DNA from 3 places in the Tolypothrix sp. PCC 7601 genome. Region 1 is predicted to be linked to each of the others. Evidence: predicted binding sites of a transcription regulator. Region 1 holds the regulator's gene; each other region holds the start of a gene.

What was found. The regulator HrcA, encoded in region 1, represses chaperone genes, less so after heat shock. The targets are predictions, from matches to a motif close to TTAGCACTCNNGANTCNNGAGTGCTAA.
Region 2: groES (co-chaperone GroES) is a predicted target of HrcA. The motif match lies at 3,965-3,991, and genes of this name have one in related genera.
Region 3: groL (chaperonin GroEL) is a predicted target of HrcA. The motif match lies at 3,234-3,260, and genes of this name have one in related genera.

Annotation. Positions count from the first base shown of each region.
Region 1 covers NZ_CP064879.1:4,306,197-4,316,542, reverse strand. The annotation lists gene HG267_RS17745 (lysophospholipid acyltransferase family protein) at 1-83, opposite strand, end outside; gene tadA (tRNA adenosine(34) deaminase TadA) at 198-683, opposite strand; gene HG267_RS17735 (DUF3352 domain-containing protein) at 1,494-3,173, opposite strand; gene HG267_RS17730 (rhodanese-like domain-containing protein) at 3,264-3,623, shown strand; gene HG267_RS17725 (hypothetical protein) at 3,627-3,779, shown strand; gene hrcA (heat-inducible transcriptional repressor HrcA) at 4,105-5,181, shown strand; gene HG267_RS17715 (hypothetical protein) at 5,194-5,871, shown strand; gene HG267_RS17710 (UPF0182 family protein) at 6,282-9,275, opposite strand; gene HG267_RS17705 (cyclic nucleotide-binding domain-containing protein) at 9,701-10,117, shown strand; gene HG267_RS17700 (GNAT family N-acetyltransferase) at 10,327-10,346, shown strand, end outside.
Region 2 covers NZ_CP064879.1:6,797,731-6,808,076, reverse strand. The annotation lists gene HG267_RS27415 (ParA family protein) at 1-507, shown strand, start outside; gene HG267_RS27410 (hypothetical protein) at 507-926, shown strand; gene HG267_RS27405 (DUF4351 domain-containing protein) at 960-1,766, opposite strand; gene groL (chaperonin GroEL) at 1,891-3,528, opposite strand; gene groES (co-chaperone GroES) at 3,636-3,947, opposite strand; gene HG267_RS27390 (hypothetical protein) at 4,756-4,920, opposite strand; gene HG267_RS27385 (response regulator transcription factor) at 5,176-5,853, shown strand; gene HG267_RS27380 (YqeG family HAD IIIA-type phosphatase) at 7,141-7,680, shown strand; gene proB (glutamate 5-kinase) at 7,937-9,046, shown strand; gene HG267_RS41770 (MASE1 domain-containing protein) at 9,297-10,346, shown strand, end outside.
Region 3 covers NZ_CP064879.1:1,704,328-1,714,673, forward strand. The annotation lists gene aroB (3-dehydroquinate synthase) at 216-1,307, opposite strand; gene groL (chaperonin GroEL) at 1,525-3,201, opposite strand; gene HG267_RS07100 (MraY family glycosyltransferase) at 3,508-4,599, shown strand; gene HG267_RS07105 (M4 family metallopeptidase) at 4,717-5,814, shown strand; gene fabG (3-oxoacyl-[acyl-carrier-protein] reductase) at 5,883-6,650, opposite strand; gene HG267_RS07115 (hypothetical protein) at 6,994-7,668, opposite strand; gene pruA (L-glutamate gamma-semialdehyde dehydrogenase) at 8,166-10,346, shown strand, end outside.

The sequences.
Region 1 (10,346 bases):
GAGGTAGTATGAGCCACCTTGTGATTTGTGGCGGTAGTTGCTATTGTTTCTTGACAGGTAGGATGAGCAGAGTAAAATTCCATCATCGTGGTGGCTGCTGATTTTGTGATAGATTGTGACGAAACCTTGATTAATTACACCGTAATTTTTCTTTTGTTACTTGTGTCCTACCTATTGGACAGTTTCATCTCTGTCTGCTAGTTTCTTCGATGTCGTCGGGTAGCAAACCAAGCTTGCAACTGCTGACGGCAGGTAGACTCTAAAATGCCTCCAATGACTTTGAGACGGTGATTTGAAGCAGCACTATCGGGGATGTTGATAACAGTACGAATGGCACCAGTTTTGGTATCGTCTACTCCATACACCAACAATTTCAGGCGAGAGTGTATAATGGCACCGGCACACATCGGGCAAGGTTCTAAGGTGACATAGAGCGTACATTCATTCAGATGCCAATTTTGTAAAATTTTTGCAGCAGTCCTTAAAGCAATAATTTCTGCGTGAGCTGTGGGGTCTTTGTCGCGTTCTTTCCTGTTTTCACCCTCCGCCAGCGCATTACCCCCAGCATCGACGATTACAGCCCCTACAGGTACTTCTCCGGCATCACCGGCAGCTTGTGCCAATTTTAAGGCATGGGTCATCCATCCTCTGTGAAGAAGATATTCTGGGTCTGCAATAGACATTTTAAAAGTGGTAATTGGTAATTGGTAATGGGTGATTGGTATTTAATTAAATCAAATTTTACCTGGGTTTTAAGATTTTAATCTGTGCCAATTTTAAAGAATTGGTAATAGGGCAAATTAAGGCTGATTATGTCAAGTTTTCTAGATAAAAGGAAAGTAATATTAGTGCAAGAAAGCTAAAAGTATGAAAGTAAGAGCTAGATTTACTCTGTTAAGTGTTTTGAACCCAAAATTGGTTTTGGGTTAAAGGTTTTTTCTTTTCCTTTTCCCATTCCCCTTTTTCCCCTTCACCGACAAGTATTGCTAAGTAGTTAAACAAAATTAATTACACAATGTCATTGCGAATGGAGCGGAGCGGAATGAAGCAATCGCAAGGGTTGAGATTGCTTCTCTTCGAGACGCTACGCGTTAAGCGAAGCTATGCCGAAGGCTTTACGCTGCGCTCGCAATGACTGTAATTAATTTTGCGTGGTTACTTATATGATGTAGACCTTTGAGGTGTTGAAAATTTTAGCTTTATTTCCGCCATGTCGTTTTAGGTTCATTATTTAGATAACATACAGCAAATTGCTGTTTCATGAAATAGAAAAAATTATTATCCAACTCTTGTGGAGCAGACATATTACCAGCTACAGGCTGATATCATTAGATGAAATTTGCGCTAATTTTATCAATAGTTGCTTGATGGTACAAGCCCCCAGATTTATCTGTGGGATCAATCGAAAATCTAAAATTGTTTGGCTGGAGTAAAAGGTAAAAGGTCAGGATTGATTACCCTTTCCCCTTTCACCTTTTCCCCCTTCCCCTCTATTAAGGTTTAAGCTTTAAAAATACGCCACCTTTGAGCAATCCCGGATCGTTACCGTAACTGCTAACCGTGAGCGATCGCAGATTTTCAAAAAAGGGTTTACCGACTACTTCTACTAGTTTAAGAATCGGTAGCTGGCGTTCTACAAGTTTTTGGCTTTTTGTCCAGTCAAGATATATGTAACCTTGATTAGGCTGGGGAATAGCTGCAATACTATCTTGGAAATCGCGATTTTTAATTAAAGAGTTGTCTTTAACGTTGAGAATTTCCGCCATTGTCTCTAAATCGGAAGCGAAAATTTCGTAATTCCCTAAAGTTGTATGTACTCCCTGCACTTTTGTCTCTACTGTAAAAGCGGAAGGCTTAACATCAGCTTTATTGCTATTAGCGATTAATTCAGTCCAAGCGGAGATTTTTTGTTGATTGAGGCTGAGAGAATTCACATTCAGCCCTTTAGCTGCGGCGATCGCATCTAAACGCGCAATTCCTTGGGCTACTTGCGGTGATTGTTCCACCACAAACACCCAACTGTTACTTGCTGGCTGCTTTTGGGGTAAGAGTGCGATCGCATATTCGCCTTCTACCCAGCTAAAGATATCTTCAGTTAGATTTATCCCCCAACGGTTTTGCAAATCCTTCAATGGTTTCGCCATCTTCGATTTCATACCTTCCTGAGAAACCGCTAGGGTTGCTGTAACCTGTTTCCAGAGTTTGGCTAAATCGGTGTCACCCAAATTGCTTAAATTAGTACCAGAGATAGCTAAACCTGCTGATGTGGGGATATATTGCAATGCGCCTACAGGTTGAGATAATGATGGCGCAGGAGAACCAGCAATACTTTCTGGGGAATTTGCACTTAAAAAGCTAGTTTCTGCGATTAATCCTTTGGAATTCAATACAAAGGAAATAATTTCGCTGTCATAAGTTGATTCTTGCAGTTCTAACCCTTGCCATTTTGCTAAGGAAGGGAAATTTAAGAAAGCTGCAGCCACAGCACCTTTAGGTAATTGTTCTTTAGCTTTTTGATATTGCACATAGCTGTTTAAATTTAAATCGGGAGCTTGGACATTATTAATCGCATCTTTGAGTACTTTCAAATCGTTAGCGAATAAGACAAACTCATTCCCAACAACCGCACCAGCGATAAAATCTTGCTTGGGTGGTGGATTGTCGTAAATTAGTTTTACCCCTTCATATTCTTCAGTTGCTAAATTTCCCCCAGCTAATACCCGCTTAGAAAACAGCAAATCTACAAACTCACGACTTTTTTGTGATTGCGTAGTTGCTAGCGCCAGCAAATATCCAGATTGCTGTCCATTTTCTGGTTCGCGATCAATATCTAAGCTAGTAACAGCGAGAGTAATTTCATTACCTAACCAAGGTTGAATATCTTCTTGGTAATCGATATTACTCTTCGCCAATAAACTAGTTTTGAGCTTCGATAATTCACCTTCACGCTCTAACGCCTGTAATTTGTCTGGATTTACTAATAGAGAAACTGTAATCGGAGAAAATTTCGATACAAATATAGCTGCGCTAGATTGCGGAGAACTAGAAGCCACAAGGTTAACTGGACTTTTCACGAAAAACCAGTAATAACCACCAATCACAAACAATATGAATGCGATCGCACCTGCTACAAGGAAGGTGAAAAACGAGCTTTGCCTGTTCACATTTAACATACTAAAGTTAACAATTTAGGAATCGATGCTCATGCTACGGTTACGATCTTCATGTCAACATAAATAATATAGGATTGTTTACAAAACCTCATGACAGGCAATTCTCCTAATCAACCCATTGCCCACATTAGCGTTGAGGAACTTGCACAACGTCTCTCAACCAAGGATTCCAGTATTCAGCTAGTGGATGTGCGCGAACCTCAAGAACTCGCGATCGCTAGCATTGAGGGTTTTGTTAACTTCCCTCTCAGTGAATTTGCAGAATGGGGCGAGCAAGTCCCCACCCTCTTAAATCCTCATACTGAAACCCTAGTACTCTGCCACCACGGTATGCGCTCTGCTCAAATGTGCCAGTGGTTACTCGCTCAGGGTTTTACCAATGTTAAAAATATTACAGGTGGCATCGCTGCTTATTCTCAGCTAGTTGACCCTTCAGTGCCGCAGTATTAGGGATTGGGGACTGGGGATTGGGGACTGGGGATTGGGGACTGGGGAAAAACTATTACTCATTACTCATTACTCATTACTCATTACCCCATGCCCCATGCCCAATGCCCCATGCCCCATGCCCAATGCCCCATTCCCTTTTCCGCAATTACTCTGTAGGTATATATCTAAAGTGAAAAAAAATCCGTGCTAACACATACATTTTTTCCTAAAAGTTTGTGGAAAAATATGCTTATGTAAGCCACAATGTAGATGACTACAACCAGCTTTGATGATAATAGTCAAGCTCTTTTCCAGAGCGGCTGAAGAATAAATTAAAATATAAATTAATATTAATTAATTTCTGCTAGATAAATAGCTAGCAATGTTAACTCACAATTAGCTATAGTAGTTTACTATTAATAATTTTTTTTCATTTGCGGGGAAACCCAGACAATTTTTGCAAAGTTTCATTAAAATTTTTTGCCTCAGCCAAGAATACCTTATGCAAGTCCAGTTGACAAATCGACAACAGCATATACTTTGGGCAACAGTACGTCATTATATTGCTACGGCAGAACCTGTAGGGTCAAAAGCGTTAATTGAAGAGTATGACCTAGGGGTGAGTTCAGCCACAATTCGCAATGTGATGGGTGTCCTAGAAAAATCTGGTTTACTATTCCAACCACACACATCTGCTGGACGAGTACCTTCGGACTCTGGATATCGCATTTATGTAGATCAGCTAATTACACCATCAGAAGCTTTGGCTAAAGAGGTAGAACAAGCGCTGCAAAAACGCCTACATTGGGAAGATTGGAGTTTAGAAGCTCTATTGCATGGTGCAGCGCAGATTTTAGCTAGCTTGAGTGGTTGTATTAGCTTGATTACTATGCCGCAAACTAACACAGCATTGTTACGCCATTTGCAATTAATGCAAATTGAAACGGGGCGAATCATGCTGATTGTGGTTACAGACAACTATGAAACGCATTCGCGGTTAATGGATTTATCGCCAACGCGAGAAGAAACCAAACTTGATGCAGAAGTAATCGATCGCGAATTGCAAATCGTCTCTAACTTTTTGAATAGCCACCTGCGAGGACGCAGTTTGTTGGAATTAGCCACCCTAGATTGGAGCGAATTAGATCAAGAGTTCCAACGCTATGGCGAATTTCTCAAAACTTCTGTTGCAGAATTAGCCCGTAAGACTGTTACGCCCACAGCCACACAAATTATGATTCGGGGTGTGGGTGAAGTTTTGCGCCAGCCAGAATTTTCTCAAGTCCAACAAGTGCAAACAATTATCCATCTGTTGGAAGAAGAACAAGACCAGCTGTGGCGATTAATCTTTGAACAGCCAGAGGTTGAAGATCAGAGCAAGCCACGGGTAAATGTTCGCATTGGTGCAGAAAACCCACTCGAACCAATACGCACCTGTACCTTGATTAGTTCTACCTATCGTCGGGGTAGCATTCCCGTTGGGAGTGTGGGAGTTTTAGGCCCCACACGCCTAGATTACGAAAGTGCGATCGCTGTTGTAGCTGCGGCTGCTGATTACCTATCGGAGGCTTTCAGTTAATCAGATGACATTATGACGAGAAAAATAGGCTTTGGGTTGTTGTGGCTAGGATTTATTGTTTATGCATTTTTTCTCGCCCCACCCGATCGCCCTAATACATTCGAGTTAATCAAGAATTTGAGCATTGGGCAATGGCAAGGTATTAACCCTTTAGTCATTGCTCTGTTTTACATCATGGGTATTTGGCCTTTAATTTACAGTGCTTTAGCACTGTTTGATGAGAGAGGACAAAAAATCCGAGCTTGGCCATTTGCGAGTGCATCTTTTGCAGTCGGAGCATTTGCACTTTTACCCTACTTAGCTCTACGCCACCCAAATCCACAGTTTCAAGGACAAAAAAACGCTGTTCTCAAACTGTTAGATTCTCGTGTAACTGGAATTGGTTTAACTATAGCCACAACTATTTTAGTTGCCTATGGTTTACAAGGTAATTGGAGTGATTTTGCACAACAATGGCAAACTAGCCGCTTCATCCATGTGATGAGCCTAGATTTCGCTTTACTGTGCCTATTATTCCCTGCATTACTAACAGATGATATGGCACGTCGCGGCTGGAAAAATCCTGCATTATTCTGGTTAATCACTTTAATTCCCTTGTTCGGGCCTCTCATGTATTTATGTGTGCGTCCATCTCTACCAGAAAGGGGATTAGACACAGTATCTAGTTCGCAACAAACATTGACAAATTAAATTCACGCCTCCAGATTCATCCAGGGTACACATTGGATTTTAGATTTTGGATTTTAGATTTTGGATTAAATAGGACTTACGCAATAACTCTTCCAAACTCTCTTTACTTCGTGTTCTTTGCGTACTTCGTGGTTCGTTTTTTCATGATTTTGCGTAAGTCCTGTTAAATAATTAACCAAGCCAAAATATAATATCAATTTCAGAGGAACGTATTCTTTCTCCTCTGCTCCCTCTGCTGACATAGCGATTGATTATTTTTTTATTTGTCAGTCCCTAACCAATACTGCTAAGTTAAAGATTTTCAACTCTTAATTTGGTTTGGGGAAAAGGTAAAAGGGTAAGAGTTAAAGGTTTTTTCTTGCCCCTTTTCCCCTTCAGCGTTTTGCCCTTAACCGACAAGTATTGAGTCTCTAACTTGGTGATGCTTCTTCTACAGGACGAATAATCGCTGGTGCTGGGGTTACTTCTGGTTTAAAGATGGCTTGTAATGCTTGTTCTAAAGTTTGTGCCATAACAATTCGGTTTTCGTAAGCTACAACTACCCTAACTAAAGTGGGTAAACTATTTTTTGTAGCTTCTAAATAAATTGGCTCGACATAAAGCAGAGATTGTTCTATTGGTATTACCAAGAGATTGCCTTGTATAGCTCTAGAACCTTGGCGATTCCATAAAGAAATTTGCTGAGAAATTACAGGATCTTGGTTAATCCTAGCTTCGATTTGTTCTGGCCCGTACACCAAACGTTCTTTAGGAAAAACATACAGTAACAACTTACCGTAATTTTGACCATCCGATCGCGCTGCTAACCAAGCGATTAAATTCGTTCTTTGCTTGGGAGTATAAGGTAAAAGCAAGAGAAATTCTTCAAAGGGGTTGGTAGGTAAGCTGGTAATTAAATAGTACGGTTCTACTGGACGCGCTTGATTACCATAGATTTCGTTAGGAATTTGCCATTGGTCTTCCCGGTTGTAAAATACCTGAGTATCTGTCATGTGGTAGGTCATCAACCGTTCAGCCTGAATGTTGAAATAATCAACAGGATAGCGGATATGCTTGCTGAGTGTTTTCGGCATTGCACTCAGGGGTTTAAATAGTTTGGGAAATATTTTTCTCCAAGTAGTAATTATTGGGTCATGGCGATCGGCAACATAAAAGTTAACAGTGCCGTTATAAGCATCTACTACGACTTTGACGGAGTTGCGAATATAGTTAATGCCATCTTGATTAGGATCGGAATAGGGATAGTGATGACTCGTTGTGTAGGCATCCACAATCCAGTAAAGATAATTTTGGTTTGTTGAGTAATCTTGATTTTTCTGATCGAGATTGGCATCAGCGACAACTAAATAAGGATCGCTGTCATATTTTAGAAAAGGTGCGATCGCTTGAATTCTTTGTTTAACATTTCGGCGTAATAAAACCTTTGTTTCTGGGAGAAAATCCCTAGTTATCGCCATTTGCCAGTCTTTCAAATAAGCAGCAAATAACCACCGTCGCCAAATTGCTCCGATAGAGATACCACCTCGTCCATCGTAAGTATGGTAAACATTATCACTACCACTGGGATAGTCGAGTTCTCTAACCTTAGTTCCAGTTATTACATAGTTATTTGTAATTTCACCGTAATAAATCCGGGGTTGCCCAATGGGAATACTGTTGCGAATGGCTTGATTGGCAGTGGTGAGGGCAGTGCTATTACCGCTAATGTCTTTAACGAAATATTCTGGTAGTCCACCAGGGCCAACTACGTTTACAGGACTGAGAGTAAAACCAAAACCGTGGGTATAAATTAGATGGCGGTTTACCCATGTTTGAGCTTCCTGGGGAACTGCACTGTAGTCTAATTCCCTAGCTGCAATTAATACTTGTCGCCGTTCTGTAATTTCCTGAGGTGGGGATGATGATTCCTGCTGCGGTGCGGCGGGACGGCTACTGGTGGCTTCTGTTTCTAGGGTATAGCGGTCAATATCTGCATCGGGAAACCGATAATAGGGTCGAATTTGCTGCAATTGACGGTTGGTTTCTAAAAGCGGCCGCTGATCCCACAAACGAATATTCCGAATTGTTAAGTCGTTGGCTTTGATATCAGCTTCCGTCAATTGACCTTGGGGGTTGAAATTTCTGGTATCAATTGGTTCCAAATCAAAGGCTTGGCGAGTTGAGGCAATAGTACGCCGAATGTAAGGTTGTTCTCGTTGCAATTCATTAGGCTGAACTACTAAATATTGCACTGCATTCGGTACTAGCAAACCACCTACCAGCGCCAACAAGAAATAAACTCCTAAACCATAGAACGCCAACTGACGATGGGGGGATTTTGGCCGCCAAAAGATTGTTCGCCACAAGAAGTAAAAGGCGATCGCTACTGCTAGGGCGCATAAAGTATTGTAAGCTGGCAACTGTGCTACTACGTCGGTATAGCTGGCACCGTAACTCACCCCACGCTTGGAATATAGCAATTCATAACGACTTAACAAATAACTGAGAGCCACAGCTACCATCAATGCACCACCCAAGCCGTATAAATGGCGTTGCTGTGGTGGCGAAAACCCTGGAAAAAATCCTTGGCTGAGACTATCGCCGGATAGGAGGTAGGTAAGAGTAACGGCGATTAAACCATAAAAAAATAATCCCACCAACCACAGTCCTAGCAATTCCAAGACAGGGAGAGAAAATATATAAAAGCTGGTATCTTTAATAAATAAAGGGTCGGTGTCGTTAAAGGCAGTACGAAACAAATATTGCAGTATCTTCGCCCAATTTTGGTAAATTATCTGCCCAAAGAGCAGACTCATGACAATAGCGATCGCCCTGAGCGACAATCGGGGATAAATTAAAATAGCGATCGCAATTCCCAAAACCAAGCTCAAATACCAAACTTGGGAAAATATTTGCCTTGCCAGCTGCCAAATTGTCTGTAGTTGAAAGCGATCGCTGACAAGTAAACTAGTCTTACTAAATGCTGGATTCCAATAGGAAATGGCAATTTCACCGTAGTAAGCCAGCATTAATCCCACCAACAAGCTGAAGCCCAAAGCTAGAGGTAGCAGCCAATGCAATCTGATGGCGGGAAAGCGTCGGGGATCGAAACTACGGGCTAAATTGCGAGGATCGGACTGAGGACTGAGAAGCCTTGTAAACTCACTGCTGAGTGGCTGACTCGTCACTGGCGGGGGATACTTGAGCCGTTCTGCAAAAAAGAGGTTTACCAGCAGATAGACAGCAGTTATCCCAACTACAAATACCCATATAGTAGTCTTAGTAACCAGCCTGAGCAGAAATACTTGGAGGTAGCCGACTTCCTGAAACCAGAAAATTTCGACTGGTAAACGGGAACCCAGAACTACGAGTAGCCATAGCCCTAGGAAGAATATTAATAGGCGAAAGCCCCATTTCCGCAACATTCCTTAGCAGCCAACCTTTTCTAAATTACAGTTATCAATGACTTTCCGCTGATGAAGCAAAACTTACTAGTCAGCCAGTTCATTGATGCCTTTAACTGATCCTAGTACTTCGTTAGATGAATTATGATTGCTACGTAAGTAATTAGGCGCGATCGCACTGATAATATGTAAACTTTTGTGGGGGAAAAGGTTAAAGGGTAAGGGTTAAAGGTTTTTTCTTACCCCTTTTCCCCTTCCCCTTTTGCCCTTAACCGACCAGTATTGTAAAGGGTACAGGTTTTCTCTTTTACCTGCCTCTTGAGCATTCTTAGATATAGTTATGCCGGAATTAAGCAGATTTATGCTGGCAAGCTTTGGCAAGTGTTATCCTACTACCTAACGGTAAAAGATGACCTACAATAATGTTTGATTTTTAACTCGCAATCATGCTAACCAGCGTTGACCGTTTATTGTTTGTGCGGCGAGTCCCGATTTTTAAAGAATTGCGGGATGATTTTATCGTGCGTCTTGCTTCCGTGATGAACGAGCTAACCTTTCCCTCAAATCACGCCATCTTTAGGCAAGGAGAAGAAGGGCGATCGCTCTATATTGTAGTATCTGGCCGTGTTAAAGTTCACATTGGCGAAAAAAAGTTGGCAGAGGTAGACAAAGGCAAGTACTTTGGCGAAATGGCAGTTTTTGATACACAACCCCGTTCCGCCTCAGCCACCACTTTAGAACCCTGCGAGTGTTTGGAACTCACCCAAGAACAACTCTATGATGCTATTGAAGAAACTCCCGAAATTGCTGTGAATATCATTCGTGAATTATCGCGTCTGATTCGCAGACTCAATGAAAAGTGAAAATATTACTATTAGTTATTGGGTGTTTGGTGTTTGTTAGAGGTGATTTTTAATATAGAACAGAAAATAATTTTAAATTTTTAATTAGTTATGATTTTCACAATTCAGCTTTTATACTTCTTCTAATAGACAAGAGTGTATTTTCTGCTTTCAGCGTCACGCAGCATCTAGAGCTTAACATACAGAATTTACAGAAAAGTAAAAAATTCATGCCAACAGATGCGGTAAT
Region 2 (10,346 bases), 2.5 Mb from region 1:
CCTAGCAGTCCAAGATTATTTGAAGTTCAAGAAGATTTACCTCCAAGCTCAATATCCTTACTTCGTCGGCTTTTAAATCCTTTATTAAGCAAATATGATTATATTTTAATAGACTGTCCACCTAATATTAATAAAGTTATTAAAAGTGCGTTTTATTTCAGCAACTTTTGCATAATACCTTGTGTGCCTAATAGAATGTCAATTAACGCTCTAGACCTTGTTCTTGCACAGATTGAAAAGTTCAATATCGATTATGAGCATAACCTAAAACCAATAGGAGTTTTAATTTCACGTTATAACGGCACTATTGGACAAAATGAAAATTTGAATTATATTGTTGGCAATCCTTTTTATCCGTCTACTTTTCCCACGAAAATTCCTGAAAGAGCAAAAATAGCAGAAAGTATAGATTTTAGTAATTATTTGACTTATAAACAGAAATATGACCAATCTCATGAGTCTATGGTAAAACTTGCTAAAGAAGTTATTCAGAGAGCAGGTAGATAATGGAAGCATCACAAATTGCAAATTTATTAAGGGCTATTGCAGAACTTGTAGAATCCGATCCGCAAGTTGCCAAGGCTGTAGAAAAATGTTTAGCTAATAGTTTAAATGCTCATAAAAGTAAAGATTCATCTGAAATAAAACAAAAGCAGCCAAATCCTAGTAAAACTTTGGAAAATGGCGATGTTATCCTTGCTGAATGTCGGCAAATTTTACGCGAACATGGTGAAGAACAACTAAGGCTTTACTTAACTGAGCTAGGGGAGAAGGTTAGAGAATTATTGAAACACGGTCAACTTGACCCAAATCGCTCTATCCGTCGCCGTAAAGATTTAGGTAATATTATTGAGCATATTATTCAAAAATTACAAGCTCAAGATAAAAGCGGAAAATTACTTGCAGCATCAATTTCTAAAACATGACACATATTTAAAAATAAACCGTTTTTCTTAATCCTAATTTTGCTGTTCTAACCAAGCTACCAAATCATTAACTACAGAAAAATCGAGCAATTCTTCTCCCAAATCTTCTAACTGTTCAGCAGATAAATTCCGAACTTGCTCAAATAATGATGTATCTATATCACCAAACCGCCGTTTAAGCATACGGCTAATCAATTTCAATGCTTCTTTTTGAACGATATCTTGATAAATTACAGATTCTTTCATAATATCCTCCCGTAAAAATTGCTGAACTAAATCCTTTTCAAATCGCAACCCTGCCAAAATCTCTACACAACCAGCTATATTTTGTCGCTGATCCCTATTTGGAATTGTAGCGATTCGTTCAGCAACTTGGGCAAGCAGTCCTTGCGGTGAGTCAGATCTGGTTAATGTTGCTAAAGGTAACAGTGCAGGATTGTCCAAAAATGTTGTTGAATCTTGTTCCCAGAGACGAACAACCTGATATTGGTGAATTGTTGTGTCGTCTCGATATTCTTCAATGAAAGCTACTTCGCTGGTAGTTTCTTGTAAAAAGATAACCACCTGCGTTACAGGACATCGGTATTGACGCTTTAACCTCACCGAATAATCGAGCATTCGGAAATTAAGCGGCGGATTAGATATTGTTAATGTTTGAAATTCAATATGCAGAATTTGGTTAGCAGCTTGTAGAAATGTCACTGAATCTGCACGAATTGGCTCAAGTGTCAGTTCAGTTTTTAATATTTCAATTTGTGGCGCGTCTACTCCCAGCAGCCAGCGCACAAAATCTGCTGGGTACTGTTCAGCTAAATATTTACAAGCGTTATCGTAACTCAAGCTATTTTCCGATTTTTATTTGATTATCAATTTATTTACTATAATTCTGCGATTTAATAACACAAAAAAACAGCCGCCTCCACCAGGGAAGCAGCTGTTTTGACAAATAGGGGGCTAGAAAATATTAGTAATCGAAGTCGCCGCCACCCATACCGCCACCAGCAGCAGGAGCAGCATCTTTGGGTTCAGGCTTGTCAACTACGATACATTCGGTTGTCAACACCATACCAGCAATGGAAGCAGCGTTTTGCAGAGCAGAACGAGTTACCTTAGCAGGGTCAACAATACCAGCTACAAACAAGTCAACAAACTCATTGGTTGCAGCGTTGTAGCCAACGTTGAATTCTTTTTCTTTTACGCGTTCAGCAATTACAGCGCCGTTTTGACCTGCGTTTTCTGCAATTCTCTTCAGAGGAGCAGGTAAAGCACGAGCAACAATCAACGCACCAGTTAATTCTTCACCAGAGAGGTTGCTGTTAGCCCATTCTTCCAGTTGAGGAGTTAAGTGAGCGAGGGTTGTACCACCACCAGGAACGATACCTTCTTCAACAGCAGCTTTGGTAGCGTTGATAGCGTCTTCTAAGCGCAGCTTCTTATCCTTCATTTCGGTTTCGGTAGCTGCACCGACTTTAACTACAGCAACACCACCAGCTAGTTTAGCTAGACGTTCTTGCAGTTTTTCTTTGTCGTAGGAAGATTCGGTTTCTTCAATTTGACGACGGATTTGGTCAATCCGAGCCTTAACAGCAACTTCATTACCTTCAGCAACAATTGTGGTGTTGTCTTTGGTAATGGTGATGCGGCGAGCTTTACCTAGGCTATCTAGCTTGGTGTTATCTAGCTTGAGACCAGCATCTTCGGTGATTAGTTGACCGCCGGTGAGGATAGCGATATCTTCCAGCATAGCTTTGCGGCGATCGCCAAATCCTGGAGCCTTAACAGCAGCAACGTTGAGTACACCACGTAACCGGTTAACTACCAGAGTTGCCAAAGCTTCTTTTTCAATATCTTCAGCAATGATTACTAAGGGACGACCAGCACGTGCTACTTGCTCAAGCACGGGTACAAGGTCTTGTACCAAAGCAATTTTCTTATCGGTTAACAGAATGAAAGGCTCATCGAAGACTGCTTCCATCCGTTCTGGGTCGGTAGCGAAGTAGGGAGAAATATAGCCTTTGTCAAAGCGCATCCCTTCGGTGATTTCCAGTTCGGTGGTCATAGATTTCCCTTCTTCTAGGGAAATTACGCCTTCCTTACCTACCTTATCCATTGCTTGGGCAATCATCTGACCGACTTCTTCGTCGTTACCGGCGGAGATGGAACCAACTTGAGCAATAGCCTTGGAATCTTCTACAGGACGAGCGTGTTGAGCAATCTTTTCTACTAAGAAGTTAGCGGCTTTGTCAATACCACGCTTCAATAAAATTGCATTTGCGCCAGCAGCAACGTTCCGCAAGCCTTCTTTCACAATTGCGTGAGCCAAAACGGTAGCTGTGGTGGTACCATCACCCGCCGCGTCGTTGGTTTTAGAAGCTGCTTGGCGAATCAAAGCCACGCCAGTATTTTCAATATGGTCTTCTAATTCAATTTCTTTGGCAATGGTTACGCCATCATTGACGATTTGCGGTGCGCCAAATTTCTTCTCTAGCACGACGTTACGACCTTTAGGGCCAAGGGTAACAGCCACTGCTTCAGCTAGAATATCCATGCCTCGTTCCAGGGCGCGACGGGCGTTTTCGTTGTAGATAATGCGCTTTGCCATAATTGTTAATAGTCCTTTGTCATTTGTCTTTTGTCTTTTGTCATTTGTCCCTTGTCATTTGTCCTTTGTCATTAACTAATGACAAAACGACCAATGATCAATGACCATTACGCAACGACTGCTAGAATATCTTTTTCAGAAAGCAGGACATATTCTTCTGTGCCGAGCTTGACATCTGTGCCAGCGTACTTGGAGTACAGAACTTTGTCTCCAATTTTGATTTCTGGTTCTTGACGAGAACCGTCATCATTCCGCTTACCAGGGCCAATTGCAACTACTTCACCGACCTGGGGCTTTTCCTTGGCGGTGTCGGGCAAATAAAGACCACCTGCGGTCTTTTCTTCAGATGCGCTCACTTTCACGAAAACGCGATCGCCTAAAGGTTTTACTGTAGAAACGCTTAAAGATACTGCTGCCATATTTAATTTCTCCAGAGTTAGCACTCTCAACTCCTGAGTGCTAATTTACCGAAGAGTCGCACACAATGGCAACAATTTTGGGTGTACGGGTTTCCGAACTGCTTGGGATTGGGGGTTGGGGATTGGGGATTGGGGAACTCGGGGCCCCCTCTGGGGATAAGGGGTAATGGGGATTGGGGACTGGGAAAGGATTAACTCTTAACCTTTGTACAGACGCGATGAATCGCGTCTATGCAACTCTTGACAATTTGACTCTTGACCCTTAATTCTTCAGCCTTAATTACACATACTTAAGCATAAATACTTATTAATATTTAATCTTCAGGTTTTTTGCTGTCAGTGATGAATATTTTTATAGGAATGAATTTATTTGCAAAGCGGAGAAATTGTTATAGAACTGTAATCAGGGAGCAGCTCGATGAATAACAATATAGCGATCCAGTACAGCCGTAAAATCCCCAAAACCACTAAATATCTGGGCAATAAACCCCTGGGTAATTGTCTAGAAACTCTTGGATTTGCAAAGATTTAACGACATATTTTCATTTGTTTTAGACAGACAGTTACTAACTGCTGCTGAAAACAAGCTAGTCTGGAATCCTGGGAATACTTAAAAAAGCGACTGAAGCAGCTCAAACTCTATCAGACGCAAAATAGTCGTCCCATTTGCATTAACGAAACTAAAGCTAATTGCTTGCGGGTTTTCGGTTCTAGACGGATAATAGTTGTTTACCCGGATGGTGTCTGGTATCGTCGAGCAAACACGGAAGTGATTGAGCGGATCACACAAGAACACTTGATAGGCAAATTAAGGTGGTGGAAGAATATGTATTTTTAACCCATCCTTTGCCAGAAACTTCTCTGGTTGCTTGTGAACAACTGATAGAGGACTTAACATCCGAAGGATATCGTAATTAGGTAGTAAGCGCTCTGAAGCGGGGGTTGGTTTTGAGCTAGGGTCATCTTCAGCCATTACTGAACTTGTGAATCGGAAGGATTATTATTTAATCAGCGCTTTTTTCACCCGCCACTTTCAAAGCGATATATAATAACGCATTATAATTACTACTGCTCTACGTATCCTTACTGGACTATTGCCAATAAGCTAGTAGTCTCCTAAACAGTGGTTATCACTGATAAGACTTCCCAGAAGCAAAGGCAGGTTAAGTGGGAAAAAAGACAACATCTCAGAATAATCCACCATAGAGGATAAATATACAAGACCTTGATGGACCGAAGCGCGACAAGTGCCACTGCTATGAAAGAGCCCAGCATGAAAGATCACAAACGACTTCTACTGATTGATGATGACCCTAACCTCATCTTGCTGGTGAAGGATTACTTGGAATTCCGGGGATATGAAGTCATCACCGCCGAAAATGGAAGAGAAGCTTTAGAAATTCTAGAGCATGATGTTCCAGATATGATTATCTGCGACGTGATGATGCCGGAAATGGACGGATACACTTTTGTAGAACAAGTCCGGCAAAATGAACGTACTAGCTGGATTCCCGTTCTTTTCCTTTCAGCTAAAGGACAAAGCGCAGACAGAGTTAAAGGGCTAAATAAAGGTGCTGACGTTTATATGGTCAAGCCTTTTGAACCTGAAGAACTCGTAGCGCAAGTAGAATCTTCACTGAAACAAACCATCCGTTGGAAAGAACACCAAGCAAAAGGAGGGGAAAACGGTTCTCGTATCCAAGTTCCCTTCGATGTACAGCTAACTCCAACCGAACTGAAAGTTGTACAGTTCGTAGCTAGAGGTTTAGCTAACCGCGAAATTGCTGAAGAGTTAAACGTCAGTCAGCGTACCGTTGAAAGCCATGTGTCCAACATGTTGGGCAAAACCAATCTCCACAACCGTACTGAACTAGCACGGTGGGCGATTGAAAATCAAATGGCTTAAATAGCTATCAGCATTCAGCCGTCAGGCTTTAGCTGTCTAATTGACTGCTGATAGCTGATAGTTAAATGAGTACTAATCTGCTTGCAGGATGAATTGGCGAAAATTTCTCAATTTAATTCCTCAAATTCTCACATCCAGTTTCCCAACCAATGAATTATGAATTGTGAAGCTGATGATTAAGTTTCGTAACTTTTTTTCATAATTCACTGCTAAGAATAGAGTCCTTACTGGTTGATGCTGGCAACTCTACCATTTGGTGGAACTACTTCCGCTCACCCTCCGCTCCCTAGGTAAAGTGGTAGTTTGTTGATTGCTTGACAGTAGATGATTCTGGCTCCCCACAACATAGCGGCGATTTCTGGATGTTGGGATAGTAGAGAGTATTTAACTTAGGGTAGAAGATAACGGTAGTTTTTCCCTAGTTATTGTCTCGCCAATTTCACCATGCCATAACGAGATTACTAGGATTGAGAGTACATCACCATCATCAGTCCCACTCGCTTGCTTGTATTGAGTTCCAAGTACGCATCTCCTCACCTGAATCGCACTAAGACATTTAGCAAGCGGGTGTTTCTTTCATGATTTATTGATTGGTACTTAGTTTCACTAATGCTATGGGGATTTTGATGGCAAATTCTGTTCCATATTCAGGATGGGATATTAAGGGACTTCCAAGTAAAAAAACATTCCATTGCTATTGTTCACTGTTGAGCGTTGACTGCTGACTGTTAACTGTGAACCGTCAACAGTCAACGAATTGAACGGAATAATTTATTTTTTGGAGTTCCCTAAGTGGATATTGCCATGATGATTCTTAATAACTTGATGGCTAATAGCTAATCCTCGTAATTAAGCGTGATTAAACCAGTAAAGCTTTGCAGGGGGTAAGGGAAATTTTTTTTCCTTTCCTCCTTTTTTATGTGTATAGGTTGGAAGTGCTGTTAGCGGTAGCGGGGCGTTTAGCCCGTGCTGAGTTCTGAGTAAAAATCGCAATTCTACTTGCGTGCAAGGCTTGTGAAACTTGTGTTACCAGAACAGCTTCCTGTGCTGACATAGCGATCGCACTCTATCAGATATATAACTTTCTTAGGTTGGCAAGGTTACCATCCAAGCTTTATCCTAAAAAAACTAAGTATTTGTATTTTTAGGAAACTTATCATAGCATATCTGTGATTTTTCATACCTAAAAAAATACTAAATAACTGATGTAAAACTTCACAGAAAACAACAGTCATTAATTCATAAGTTAATTGTGACTGCTGCCAAGACACCCTTGATGCTTAAAATATGGCTTGGAACAACCTCTTACAACCGGACTTGATTTTAGAAGGTTCCATTTTAAAACTGACACCAGACATTATCCAGCAATATGGATTAAAGGGATTAGTGCTGGATGTCGATGAGACTTTAGTACCGATGAAAATAGGGGCGGCTTCAGCAGAATTACAACAATGGGTAGAGGAAATGCGTGCCTGTGCTGTACTTTGGTTAGTCAGCAATAACCTGAGTGAAGCGCGGATTGGGAGTATTGCCCGTTCCCTGAACCTACCTTATTATCTAGGTGCAGCCAAACCTTCACGGCGCAAAATTAGAGCCGCACTCAAAGCAATGAATTTACCCGTTCACCAAGTGGGGATGGTAGGCGATCGCTTGTTTACCGATGTCTTAGCAGGTAACCGCTTGGGAATGTTTACCATCTTGGTAGAACCAATTATCCATCCCGAAGTAGCTCTGCGCTCTCACCCCATCAGAAACTTTGAAGTTTGGGTGTCTGAAGCCTTGGGCGCTAGCATCAGCCCAAAATACACAAAAATTCACAAAGATTGATTTTTAGTTAAAAAACTAAATCTAAAAAAAACATTAAGGAATCTTTCGCAATGACAAAAATCTGGGATTATAAGTGTTAATAACATGGGGTCAGCCAAAAAAAGACCCTAACGTTTAATAAATACATATAAAACCGTAGAGCGTCAGCCCTCACTAATAGAGGTGCTGGCGCTTTACAATTTTTATTAGTCATTTGTTATTTGTGGCTTGTCCTTTGTCTGATAACAAATGACAAATGCCCTATGCCCCATACCCCATGTCTAAAACCATCGTCGTTAAAATTGGTACTTCTAGTCTGACTCAGCCAGAAACCGGACAGCTGGCACTTTCTACTATTGCGACTTTAGCTGAGACACTATCTGATTTGCAACGCCAAGGTCATCGCGTGATTTTGGTGTCCTCTGGTGCAGTGGGGGTGGGTTGTGCGCGGTTGGGTTTAACGGAACGTCCCAAAGCGATCGCTCTCAAACAAGCAGTCGCCGCAGTCGGACAAGGGCGGTTAATGCGGGTTTACGATGATTTATTTACCACCCTGCAACAGCCAATTGCCCAAGTTTTGCTGACTCGTAGCGATTTGGTGCAGCGCAGCCGCTATCTCAATATCTACAACACCTTTCGCGAACTGCTGGGACTAGGGGTAATTCCGGTAGTGAATGAAAATGATACGGTAGCGGTGGATGAGCTAAAATTTGGCGATAATGACACCCTTTCAGCATTAGTTGCCAGTTTAGTAGAAGCAGATTGGTTATTTTTGCTGACTGATGTTGATAGATTGTACTCAGCAGATCCCCGTTCTGTACCTGATGCTCAACCAATATCTTTGGTGAGTAGTATTAAAGAATTAGCCAAATTACAGATTCAGACAGGTTCTCAAGGTTCCCAGTGGGGTACTGGCGGGATGATCACCAAAATTTCGGCGGCGAGAATTGCGATCGCAGCTGGTGTGCGGACAGTAATCACCCAAGGAAGATTTCCTCGCAACATCGAAAAAATATTACAGGGGGAACCGATAGGTACTCACTTTGAACCACAGCCAGAACCCACCTCAGCCAGAAAACGCTGGATAGCTTACGGCCTTGTCCCTGCAGGAAAATTGTATTTAGATGCAGGTGCGATCGCAGCTATTTCCGAATCTGGAAAATCCTTATTAGCAGCTGGTATCAAAGCAGTAGAGGGAGAATTTGATACACAAGAAGCCGTGCAATTATGTGATAGCACTGGTAACGAAATCGCCAGAGGGCTGGTGAATTACAACAGTGAAGAACTGCAAAAAATTCGCGGTTGTCATTCACGAGAAATCCCTACAATATTGGGCTATGCTGGCGCTGAAACTGTAGTTCACCGGGATAATTTAGTGTTGACTTAGGGGTTGGGCATTGGGCATTGGGCATTGGGCATTGGGAAAAAGAGATTTTCATGTTTGGTTGTGGGTTTTTTCTGTGATGGACTAGTGGTGAATCAATCCAAAATCTAAAATCCAAAATCCAAAATTGACTACTTCTCAATCCAAAAATCCAAAATCCAAAATTGTTCTTGGCTGCTTGATGTTCCTGCCAGAGAGGAAAAGGGAATTCTAGGTTTAAGGAAAACGTCTATACCAAGCAGTCCCTAAACGGATGACTCCACAAAAATCTCATATAGTTCCTCATGTACTCAAGCAAATCGGATGCATTATTGTTTTGGCGATCGCCTACTATGGCATGGCGGAAATCTCACGCCATATAGCTTCTACACCGCAAGATGTGACTCCAGTTTGGCCCCCGGATGGAATTGCTAGTGGGGCTGTTTTGTTGTTTGGTAACTGGATTGGGTACGGTGTGTTGCTGGGTTCATTTTTCGCCAACTTCTGGGCGTTTCGAGATCCTACAAATTTTTTATCTCTGGCGATTTCAACGCTGCCGGTTTTCGTGATTGCGCTCGGCACAACATTGGGAACTATGTTGGGTGCTTTTCTACTGCGGAAAACTACCAATCTTCGCTATCCCTTAGACCATATTCCCGATGTGTTTAAATTTTTGATATTAACCAGTATGGTAGGGCCGACTATTAATGCAACGGTTGGGGTAACTTGCTTGACGTTGACTGGTAAAGTTCCTTGGGCAGTATATTGGACAGTTTGGTTAACCTGGTGGATTTCTAATGTTTCGGGAATTTTTATTGTCACCCCGATACTCCTTAGTTGGGGTCGATTCATTCAACAACACCGAGGTGCGATGCGGCAATGGTTAGCCTCCATTTTCACCTCAGAGATGGGACAATCCCAAGTAGCCTCACACCGTTGCAAATTTTGGCTAATTTTAGTAGATCCAGTGATTCTGATGAGTTTGGTGATTGTCATCACCAAAGTAGCTTTTGGAGATGGATATCACCTGGAGTATATGTTAATTCCCATGTTGATTTGGTCTGCATTTCGACTTGGTCAACCAGGTGCAACGTTATTAACTTTTATTGTGGCTGCGATCGCAGTCCTTGCTACGGTTAATGGCAAAGGTGGTTTTGCACATCAGGATCTCAACCAATCTTTGATGCAACTACAATTGTTTATTGGCGTAATTACACTCACGATTCTTGTACTGACAGCAACAATTGCAGAACGCACACAAGCAGAAACAAAGTTGCGTTTAGCTTTTGCTGAATTAGCCAGTACTAATGAAACTTTGGAATTT
Region 3 (10,346 bases), 2.6 Mb from region 1:
AGAGGGCAAGGCAGTGCCTCAATACTGCTCGGTTAAGGATTTTCAAGTTGGAATTTGGTTTGGGGAAAAGGTGAAAGGGTAAGGGTTAAAGGTTTTTTCTTGCCCCTTTTCCCCTTCCCCTTTTGCCCTTAACCGACAAGTATTGGGCACTGCCTTGCCCCTACCCGTGTTTGGTGACCTCATGTACCCGCAATCTGTAATTGGTTGTGAATTGATTACATCGCCTGTAAAACTTGGCGAATCGTATCTGCTGGTACTTCATCGGTAACTGTCACTACACCTATCTGTGTTGGTAAAACAAACCTGACTTTACCTGCTTTGACTTTTTTATCTAGTTGCAGTGCGTCAATAATGGCTGCAATATCTACCCCAGAGGGTAATTGAGTCGGTAAACCTGCTTTTTGAATTAAGGCGTTTTGACGTTCTGTCTCTTCTTTTTGCCACATTCCTAGTTCCACGGCAATTTGCCCAGCTGCTACCATACCAATACCCACAGCTTCGCCGTGATTGACTAGGCGATAACCAGTCAAGCTTTCTACTGCATGACCAATGGTGTGACCATAATTGAGAATTGCCCTTAATCCAGCTTCTTTCTCATCTTTGCTGACGACATCGGCTTTAGCTTGACAAGACCTAATTAATATGATTTCTATCAGTTCAGGTTTAATGTAGCGGAGTTGGTTCAGGTGTTTACTTGCTTCCATTTGGGAAAACAAATCCGCATCCCAAATCACACCATACTTAATTACTTCTGCCATTCCCGCCCGAAACTCGCGCACGGGGAGAGTTTTCAAAACTTCGGGGTCAATTAATACTAAGCGCGGCTGATGAAAAGCCCCTATCAAGTTTTTACCTTGGGGATGATTTACGCCTGTTTTGCCCCCAATTGCCGAATCTACCATTGCTAACAATGTGGTAGGCACTTGCACGACACTAATCCCACGCAACCAAGTAGCGGCAGCAAAACCAGCCATATCACCAATCACACCACCACCCAACGCCACAATTGTAGCGGAACGTTCGAGGCGGTTTTCTAAAGCTGCATCGTAGATTTTTTGAATAGAATTCAGGTTTTTGAAGCGTTCCCCGGCTGGTAAGATACAGCTAGAAACTTCAAATCCTGCCGTTTTTAAAGAATTGATAGCTCTATCACCATAATGCTTAAAAATAGTGGGATTAGAAACGACTAGTACCTTTTTCCCTAGCTGCAAACTAGTCATTTTCTCACCCAGTTGATCTAAACTACCAGGTGCGATCGCAATCTCATAAGATTGCTCTGGTAAATTCACATTAATTACAGAAGTCATTACCCAGCCCCAAAACACGCCGTGGGCTGTATTTTACCGCAATCTGGGGCATGGGGCATTGGGCATGGGGCATTGGGGATAAATTCCCATTACCAATTACCAATTACCAATTACCAATTACCAAATGACAAATAAAAAACAGTTTGTGCAAAGACAAACTGTTTATACTAACTAATTTTTACTCAGTACTCGGCACTCAGTACTCAGCACTGGTGGCTTAGAACATGCCCATGCCGCCCATGCCACCCATACCGCCCATGCCGCCCATGCCGCCCATGCCACCCATGCCGCCATCAGCGGGAGCAGCAGCTTTCTTTTCAGGCTTTTCAACAACGAGGGCTTCGGTGGTTAGTACTAAACCAGCAATGGAAGCAGCATTTTGCAAAGCTGAACGCACGACTTTGGCGGGGTCGATAATACCAGCCGCAATTAAGTCTTCAAATTCGCCTGTAGCGGCATTGTAGCCAACATTGATATCAGTTTCCTTGACTCTGGAAACGATAACGGAACCTTCAACGCCAGCGTTATCGGCGATTTGACGCAATGGTGCTTCTAGTGCGCGTCCAATGATGTCAGCTCCAATTTTTTCTTCGTTATCTTCGAGGCTGTTTTTGATGGCTTCTACTTTGGTAGCCAGGTGAATTAGGGTTGTACCACCACCAGGCACAATACCTTCTTCTACAGCCGCTTTGGTAGCGTTGAGAGCATCTTCAATCCGTAATTTACGGTCTTTGAGTTCGGTTTCGGTGGCTGCACCAACTTTGATTACTGCCACACCGCCAGCTAGCTTGGCAATGCGTTCTTGCAGTTTTTCTTTGTCGTATTCGGAATCTGTTTCTTCTAATTGTTTACGGATTTGACCAATCCGCTTTTGAATTTCTGGTTTGGTGGTACTACCAGCGACAATTGTGGTGTTTTCTTTGTCAATGGTAATTTTGCGGGCGGTTCCTAGGGCTTCGATAGCTGCGGTATCCAAGCTCAAGCCGATTTCTTCCGAAATCATCTGCCCATCGGTGAGAATCGCAATATCTTGTAACAAAGCTTTGCGGCGATCGCCAAATCCAGGGGCTTTAATTGCAGCTACGGAAAGTACGCCTCGTGCTTTATTCACAACCAAAGTTGCCAAAGCATCGCCTTCGACATCTTCTGCAATAATCAGCAAAGATTGACCCAAACGAGCCACTTTTTCGAGGATAGGTACTAAATCCTGAATGCTGTTAATTTTTTTGTCAGTAATCAGAATCCGAGCGTTTTCAAATTCTACGGTCTGCCGCTCGTTGTTGGTGATAAAGTAAGGAGAAATGTAACCCCGGTCAATTTGCATCCCCTCCACTACTTCTAGTTCAGTTGTCAGGGACTTAGATTCTTCAACAGTAATTACACCATCTTTAGTGACCTTATCCATTGCTTCAGCCAGCATACTACCGACTTCTTCATCATTGCCCGCTGAAACTGTGGCAACTTGAGCGATCGCACTTCCTTCTACTGGCTTGGCTATTTTGGCGATTTCTGCAACTAAGGCCTCTACAGTCTTGTCCATCCCCCGCTTTAGAATAATGGGGTTGCTACCAGCAGCAACGTTCTTTAAACCTTCGCGGATCAAAGCTTGTGCTAAAACCGTGGCTGTAGTGGTACCATCACCAGCAACATCTTTTGTTTTCGATGCTACTTCTTGGATGAGTCTCGCACCTGTATTTTCTAATGGATCTTCTAATTCAATTTCTTTGGCAACAGTGATACCATCGTTGACAATTTGGGGGGCACCAAATTTTTTTTCTAAAAGAACGTTCCGGCCTTTTGGCCCTAGGGTGATTTTTACAGCATCAGCAAGAGCGTTCACACCCCGTTCTAGGGCCCGCCGCGATTCCTCATCAAATGCAATAATCTTCGCCATGTTTTATTTCTCAAGCGCTTCCATTAGACAATTTAGCACTCACAGCGCCAGAGTGCTAATACTATGACGAAGATTGGGGATTGGAGATTGGGGATTGGGGACTGGGGATTGGGGATTGGGGACTGGGAAAAAGAGTGATCAAGGGACAAGGACAAATACCAATTACCCAATGACAAATGACAAATGACAAATAACAAATGACAAATGACAAATGACAAATAACAAATGACCTTAACCTTAACTTTTATTGATTAAGATACAGTTGATGCTTATGTTGAATATTAGCAGTAATGGTTGGATTGGGAGATGAATCTATATAACTCCCTGAAATCCCTGGGTATTGCCGAACCAAGCGGCACCGGCTGGTTGGCTGTAATGTTTACGTTTATTTTGGCTTGGTTAGTAACCTGGCGTTTAATGCCGACAGTACGTAAATTTGCTTTGCGGGTGGGTTGGGCCGATCAACCAAACGCACGACGACTGAACCGAGAACCTTTGCCAAATGCAGGGGGATTGGCTATTTACACAGGTGTGATTGCTGCACTGGTATTAGCTACCCTTTTACGACCGATTGAATTGCAAGGTGTATTAGCTCAGGTTTTAACTATCCTTTTGGGAGGAACAATCTTAGTTCTGGTTGGCTTTATTGATGATCAATTTGGCTTACCTCCCTCTGTGCGGATGTTCACTCAAATTCTCACGGCGCTGTTACTAGTTGCTAACGGTATTAGAATCGAAGTTACTTTTGGCACACCCATTGATTATCTCCTTTCCCTATCACTGACAGTATTTTGGGTAGTAGGTATTACCAATGCTATCAACTTGATGGATGGTATGGATGGTTTAGCTGGAGGAGTGAGTTTTATCACTGCGATGAGCCTATTGGCGGTTTCTGCTCAAATTTCCCAAAAAGCAGCCGCAACCTTAGTCCTAGCAGCATTGGGAGGCGCAGCTTTGGGCTTTTTGCGCCATAACTTCCACCCCTCCAGAATTATTATGGGTGATGCTGGAGCCTACTTTTTTGGCTATGTACTAGCGGCGACTAGTATTTTAGGAAAATTGCAAGTAACTACCGTATTTGCACTTGTACCAACAGTATTATTTTTGCTACTTCCAGTACTGGATACAACACAAGTAATTGTGCGAAGGCTGATGGCGGGTAAAAACCCCATGAGTACGCCAGGAAAAGACCATCTTCATCACCGCTTGCTAGCTTGGGGATTCTCTCAACGCCGTGCTGCGTTTACCCTGTGGTCAATTAGCTTAGTTTTTAATTTGTTGGCGATGAGAATGCAGCATTTGTCCTTGGTGCAAATGCTAGCTACAACCTTAAGTGTCATCCTCCTGATTGGCTTTACTATCTGGGGACGAATGAAGAGGGTGGAAGCAATTTCATGAGTGAATTTTTGTGACAAAACCTCGAAATTTGAGCAAATTTGTCTGGATCTAAGGACAGTGGCGATCGCAAATTGAATGGAAATGCGATCGCCACTTCTGTGATTCAGGAGTAAAACTATGCATCGTCAAGGTAAAAGAGCGGCTAAATCTCAGGTTTGTCACGCCAATAACCAATTTTGTCCGATTTGCTTTGTTGTCCCACCACATATGTTGAAGGAGATAGCCAAACGTGGTGATACTCAACAGAGTGACTGGGCGTTTCAAAGCTTAACCCGTTCCGCCCGGATTCGCGGACAACGTGATGTCTTAAGCTTAATTCCTTCGGCTAAATCAACTGGAGAGAAGCGCCGGACGATTTATGATGCCAATAATGGTATAGAACTGCCTGGCAAACTGGTACGTGGTGAGGGCAATCCTCCTACTCAAGACCCCGCCGTCAATGAAGCCTATGATGCTGCTGGTGCTACCTTTGATTTTTACAAGGAAATCTACAAGCGAAATTCTATTGACGATCGCGGTTTGCGTTTAGACTCTACAGTTCATTACAGCCAGAATTATGACAACGCCTTTTGGGATGGCAACCAAATGGTTTATGGCGATGGCGATGGGCAGATTTTTACTCGCTTCACCAAATCAATTGATGTCATCGCCCATGAACTCACCCACGGGATCACTCAATATGAAGCGAATTTAACCTATCAAAATCAACCGGGGGCATTAAATGAATCTATGTCTGATGTCTTTGGTTCCTTAGTTAAACAACGGGTACTCAACCACACAGCAGATCAAGCCGACTGGATCATTGGCGCTGGTTTATTTATGCCTGGGGTGAAAGGAGTAGGTATTCGCTCTATGAAAGCGCCGGGAACTGCTTACGACGATCCTGTATTGGGTAAAGACCCCCAACCCGCCCATGTCAAAGATTTATATAAAGGAACCGAAGATAACGGAGGTGTACATATCAACTCTGGTATTCCCAACCATGCTTTTTATTTAGCCGCAGTAGAAATCGGTGGTTACGCTTGGGAAAAAGCTGGAAAAATCTGGTATATCACCTTAAGAGACAGATTACGCCCCCGTTCAAATTTTGCCAAAGCCGCACACCATACAATCTCTGTAGCTGGCGAATTATATGGTCATGGAAGTAAAGAACAAAATGCTGTTCGTAATGCTTGGAAAAAAGTAGGCGTAGAACCAGCACTGTTGGGATTATAAGTTGTGAATTGAATGTTGAGTGTAGAGTACTGAGCTTTCCGCACTGTACACTCAACATTCAGCACTCCTTAAGCCATTACCATGCCACCATCGACATTGAACACTTGGCCAGTAATGTAGGCGGCGGCGGGATCAGCAGCTAAGAAACGCACCATCCCAGCAATTTCTTCCGGTTGACCGTAGCGACCAAGGGGGATGAATTTGAGAATTTCTTCAGTATTGCTGAGATTGCTGGTCATGTCGGTGGAAATAAAACCAGGGGCGACGGCGTTAACGGTGATCCCGCGAGAAGCTAGTTCTTTAGCCACAGTTTTGGTAAAGCCGATGACACCTGCTTTGGCGGCACTGTAATTTGCTTGACCAGGGTTACCCATTTGCCCAGCAACGGAGGCAATATTAATAATGCGTCCAGAACGTTGCTTGAGCATAACTTTACTAGCAGAGCGTGTGCATAAGAAAACACCAGTAAGATTGAGGTCAATCACCGCTTGCCAATCTTCGGGCTTCATCCGCAAAAGTAAGGTGTCGCGAGTAATACCTGCATTGTTGACCAGAATATCAATCCGCTTAAATTTATCGATGACGGTGTTGAACAGCGCCTCTACTTGGTCGAGTTTAGAAACATCTGCTTGCAGCGCTAAAGCTTCGCCACCTGCTGCCGTAATTTCCGCAACTAAGCTGTCAGCAGCACCACTAGAACTGGCATAATTAACAACTACATTGGCTCCGTAGCTAGCTAATTCTAGTGCGATCGCTCTTCCTATTCCTCGTGATGCACCTGTAATAATTGCAACTTGTCCACGTAATTTTTGTAAGTTCTCTGGCAAAAGTTCCATGTAATGTTTTTTGAATCACCGCGCTAATTATCTTATGGTGATTTGTACCTTCAAGAATAGAGAAGAAGTAGAAATTCAATTCAAGATTATTAATTTAAAAATAGAATGCCATAGATGGGTAGCTGCATCTATGAATATTATTTAAATGAATTTAATCTGATTAAATTCCTTAATTGTTGGGATATCAACGGTGCATTAGGCTAAAGCCATAACACACCCTACTGGAGAATGCTACTCACTTGAGCGAGATTTAGATCCCCGACTTTTTCAAAAAGTCGGGGATCTGGGGAGCAACTTTTTTATGTAAGTGCCATTCCAGCATAATAGATATTTAATTTGTCTTTTATCCTTGGCTCAAAGTTTTAATTTCGGCTGTGATATTAGCTCTGGCAATTTCTTCGGCAACCTCAAACATTAAAGGCGTAAAATAAATGCGATCGCGCTGCAAAAATTTTTCTAAAACTTGCTTGCGTCCAGCAATATATTGGTCTTGTGGAACCCAAGCATATTCTTGGCGAATTGCCTGAGCATATTCTTGATATTGAACTGGGTCGGCAGCTAAAATTGCTAAGTCGGCATCCAGTAGAACTTGGCTATCAAAATCATCCGCAGCCGCTTGATGTGATTTTGTATCGATAATTAAGCGGGTGATGTGGTCAATTTTATTAGCGGTCAGCCCTAAATTATGTAATAATTCACTTGCATATTCTGCGCTTTTTTCTTCGTTATCTTTAGCCTGAGTGTCATAAACTATATCGTGAAACCAAGCGGCAATTTGTACAGCATACATATCTTGAACATAGTCCTGTAAATTATCAATAGTAATCAGAACGTGAAGAATATGTTCTAATGTATGGTAATAACGCCCAGGAGCCAAATAACCTGCAATTAGGTGATTAAAAATAATATTTGTATCTATTGGATTAACCTTCAAAGGTAGGAGTGTTTGTTGCCAGCGATATAATAAAATATCGAGCAATTTTTCTTTAGATATATCTTTATTTCTGATGTTGGACATCTGAATTTATGCGTTAATTTATTAAACTGAATTTGCCATAGGACTTACGCCAATAACTACTCAAACTCTTATTCCTCTGTGTACCAATACTACTCAGTTAAGCGTTTTGAATTCAAAATTGGTTTTGGAGAAAAGGTTAAAGGTTAAGGGTTAAAGTTTTTCCTTTCCCTTTCCCCATTCCCCTTTTTACCCTTAACCGACAAGTATTCATTCCTCTGCGGTTTGATTTTCTGTAACCTCTGTGTAAATCCTGTTCCACTACAAATTGTATTTCGTAGGTAGATTTGATTTCCGAAACTGGAAATGAATTTTGCACTTGGGAAATATGGTGACAGCAAAATTGAGGAGTCAAAATAGAATACAGAGGCTTGTAAATGCAAGCCTTATACCAACTTGGGATATGTAGTATTGCTTGAAAATCCTGTCACGGCCTTATTTTCAAGGTTTTCAATCTAAAATCCAAAATTGGTATTACCTGGAATTAGGAGTTATTATCAGTGGTATTACAAGTACAAACCAGCACCTACGAAGCTAAAACCCAAGAAATTGCTAAACAACTTCTAGAAGTAACCCAAGAAAATCGCTCGTTTTTGGCATCTTTGCGCGATCAAATGCGCTGGGATGATAAATTACTAGCTTGGGCGATGAGCAATCCAGGTTTACGGGTGCAATTATTTCGCTTTATCGATACATTACCAGCTTTACGCAGCAGAGCGGAAATTGCTGCCCATTTACAAGAATATTTAGGAGATGAATCTGTAGAATTACCTGCGGCGTTAAAGGGAATGCTGAATTTTGCTAACCCTGATTCTATGCCGGGACAAGTAGCAGCCACAACAGTGGCGACAGCCGTTGAAACTCTTGCTCATAAATATATTGCTGGGGAAAATATTACACAAGTCATCAGAACAGTTGAACGCCTACGTAAAGATAAAATGGCTTTCACCATTGACTTACTTGGTGAGGCGGTAATTACAGAAACAGAAGCTAAATCTTACTTAGAACGCTATTCGGAATTAATACAGCAATTGGTAGCTGCATCAAAGAATTGGAAAGCTATAGCGGCTATTGATGAAGCAGATGGCGAACAGCTAGCAAAAGTTCAGGTTTCTGTGAAGTTAACGGCGTTTTATTCGCAATTTGACCCTTTAGACGCTGAAGGTAGTGAGGCGAGAGTTAGCGATCGCATTCGCACCCTTTTACGTCATGCTAAAGAATTAGGGGCGGCTGTGCATTTTGATATGGAACAGTATGCCTATAAAGATATAACTCTTCATATCCTGAAAAAATTATTAATGGAAGAAGAGTTTCGCCAACGTACAGATATTGGCATCACTATCCAAGCATATCTGCGTGACAGCGAGCAAGATGCTAGAGATGTGATTGCTTGGTTGAAACAGCGTGGTTATCCCTTAACTATTCGTTTAGTTAAAGGCGCATATTGGGATCAGGAAACTATCAAAGCAGCGCAAAAACATTGGCCTCAACCTGTTTATAATGACAAAGCCGCTAGCGATGCGAACTTTGAAGCCATTACGCAGCTATTGCTAGAGAATCATCAATATGTATATGCTGCCATTGGTAGCCATAATGTGCGATCGCAAGCTAGGGCAATAGCTATTGCAGAAACTTTAAAGGTTCCCCGACGTAGTTTTGAAATGCAGGTTCTCTACGGTATGGGGGATAAGCTGGCGAAGGCTTTGGTTGATAAGGGTTACCGAGTAAGAGTTTATTGTCCCTACGGTGAATTATTGCCGGGGATGGCTTATTTAATTCGGCGTTTGTTGGAAAATACGGCTAATAGTTCATTTTTACGGCAAAATTTGGAGAATAGACCAGTTGAGGAGTTGATAGCGCCTCCGAAGGTGGATTTGTCTCACGCAAAGGCGCATTCGCCGGAGGCGTTCCCGCAGGGTAGCCGCAAAGAAGAAGGCGCAGGGTTTTTGGGTGTGGCGGATACTGATTATGCACAGGAGGAAGAGAGGAGGAAGTCGGCGGAGGCGTTTCAGGCTGTTCATCAGCAATTGGGGAGGACTTATTTACCTTTGATTAATGGGGAGTATGTGAATACTCCAGAAGCGATTGATTCTCTCAATCCTTCTAACTTTAGTCAGGTGGTGGGGAAAGTCGGACTCATCAGTGTTGAACAAGCTGAACAGGCGATGAAAGCAGCGAAAGCAGCTTTTCCTGCTTGGCGGAAAACACCAGCGAAACAACGCGCTGATATTTTGCGGAAAGCTGGGGATTTGATGTCACAACGCCGTGCAGAACTTTCGGCTTGGATAGTTTTGGAAGTTGGGAAGCCAGTTAAGGAAGCAGACGCAGAGGTTTCGGAGGCGATAGATTTTTGTCTCTACTACGCCGATGAAATGGAACGGTTGGATAAAGGCGTAAATTATGATGTTTCTGGGGAAACGAACCGTTATATTTACCAGCCACGGGGAATTGCTGTGGTGATTTCTCCTTGGAATTTCCCTTTGGCGATCGCCTGTGGTATGACTGTAGCAGCGTTAGTTGCTGGTAATTGTACTCTGCTCAAACCTGCGGAAACATCTTCTGTTATTACGGCGAAACTCACAGAAATTTTGGTAGAAGCTGGGATTCCTCAAGGTGTCTATCAATATGTACCCGGTAAGGGTTCTCAGGTTGGTGCATATTTGGTTAATCATCCTGATACT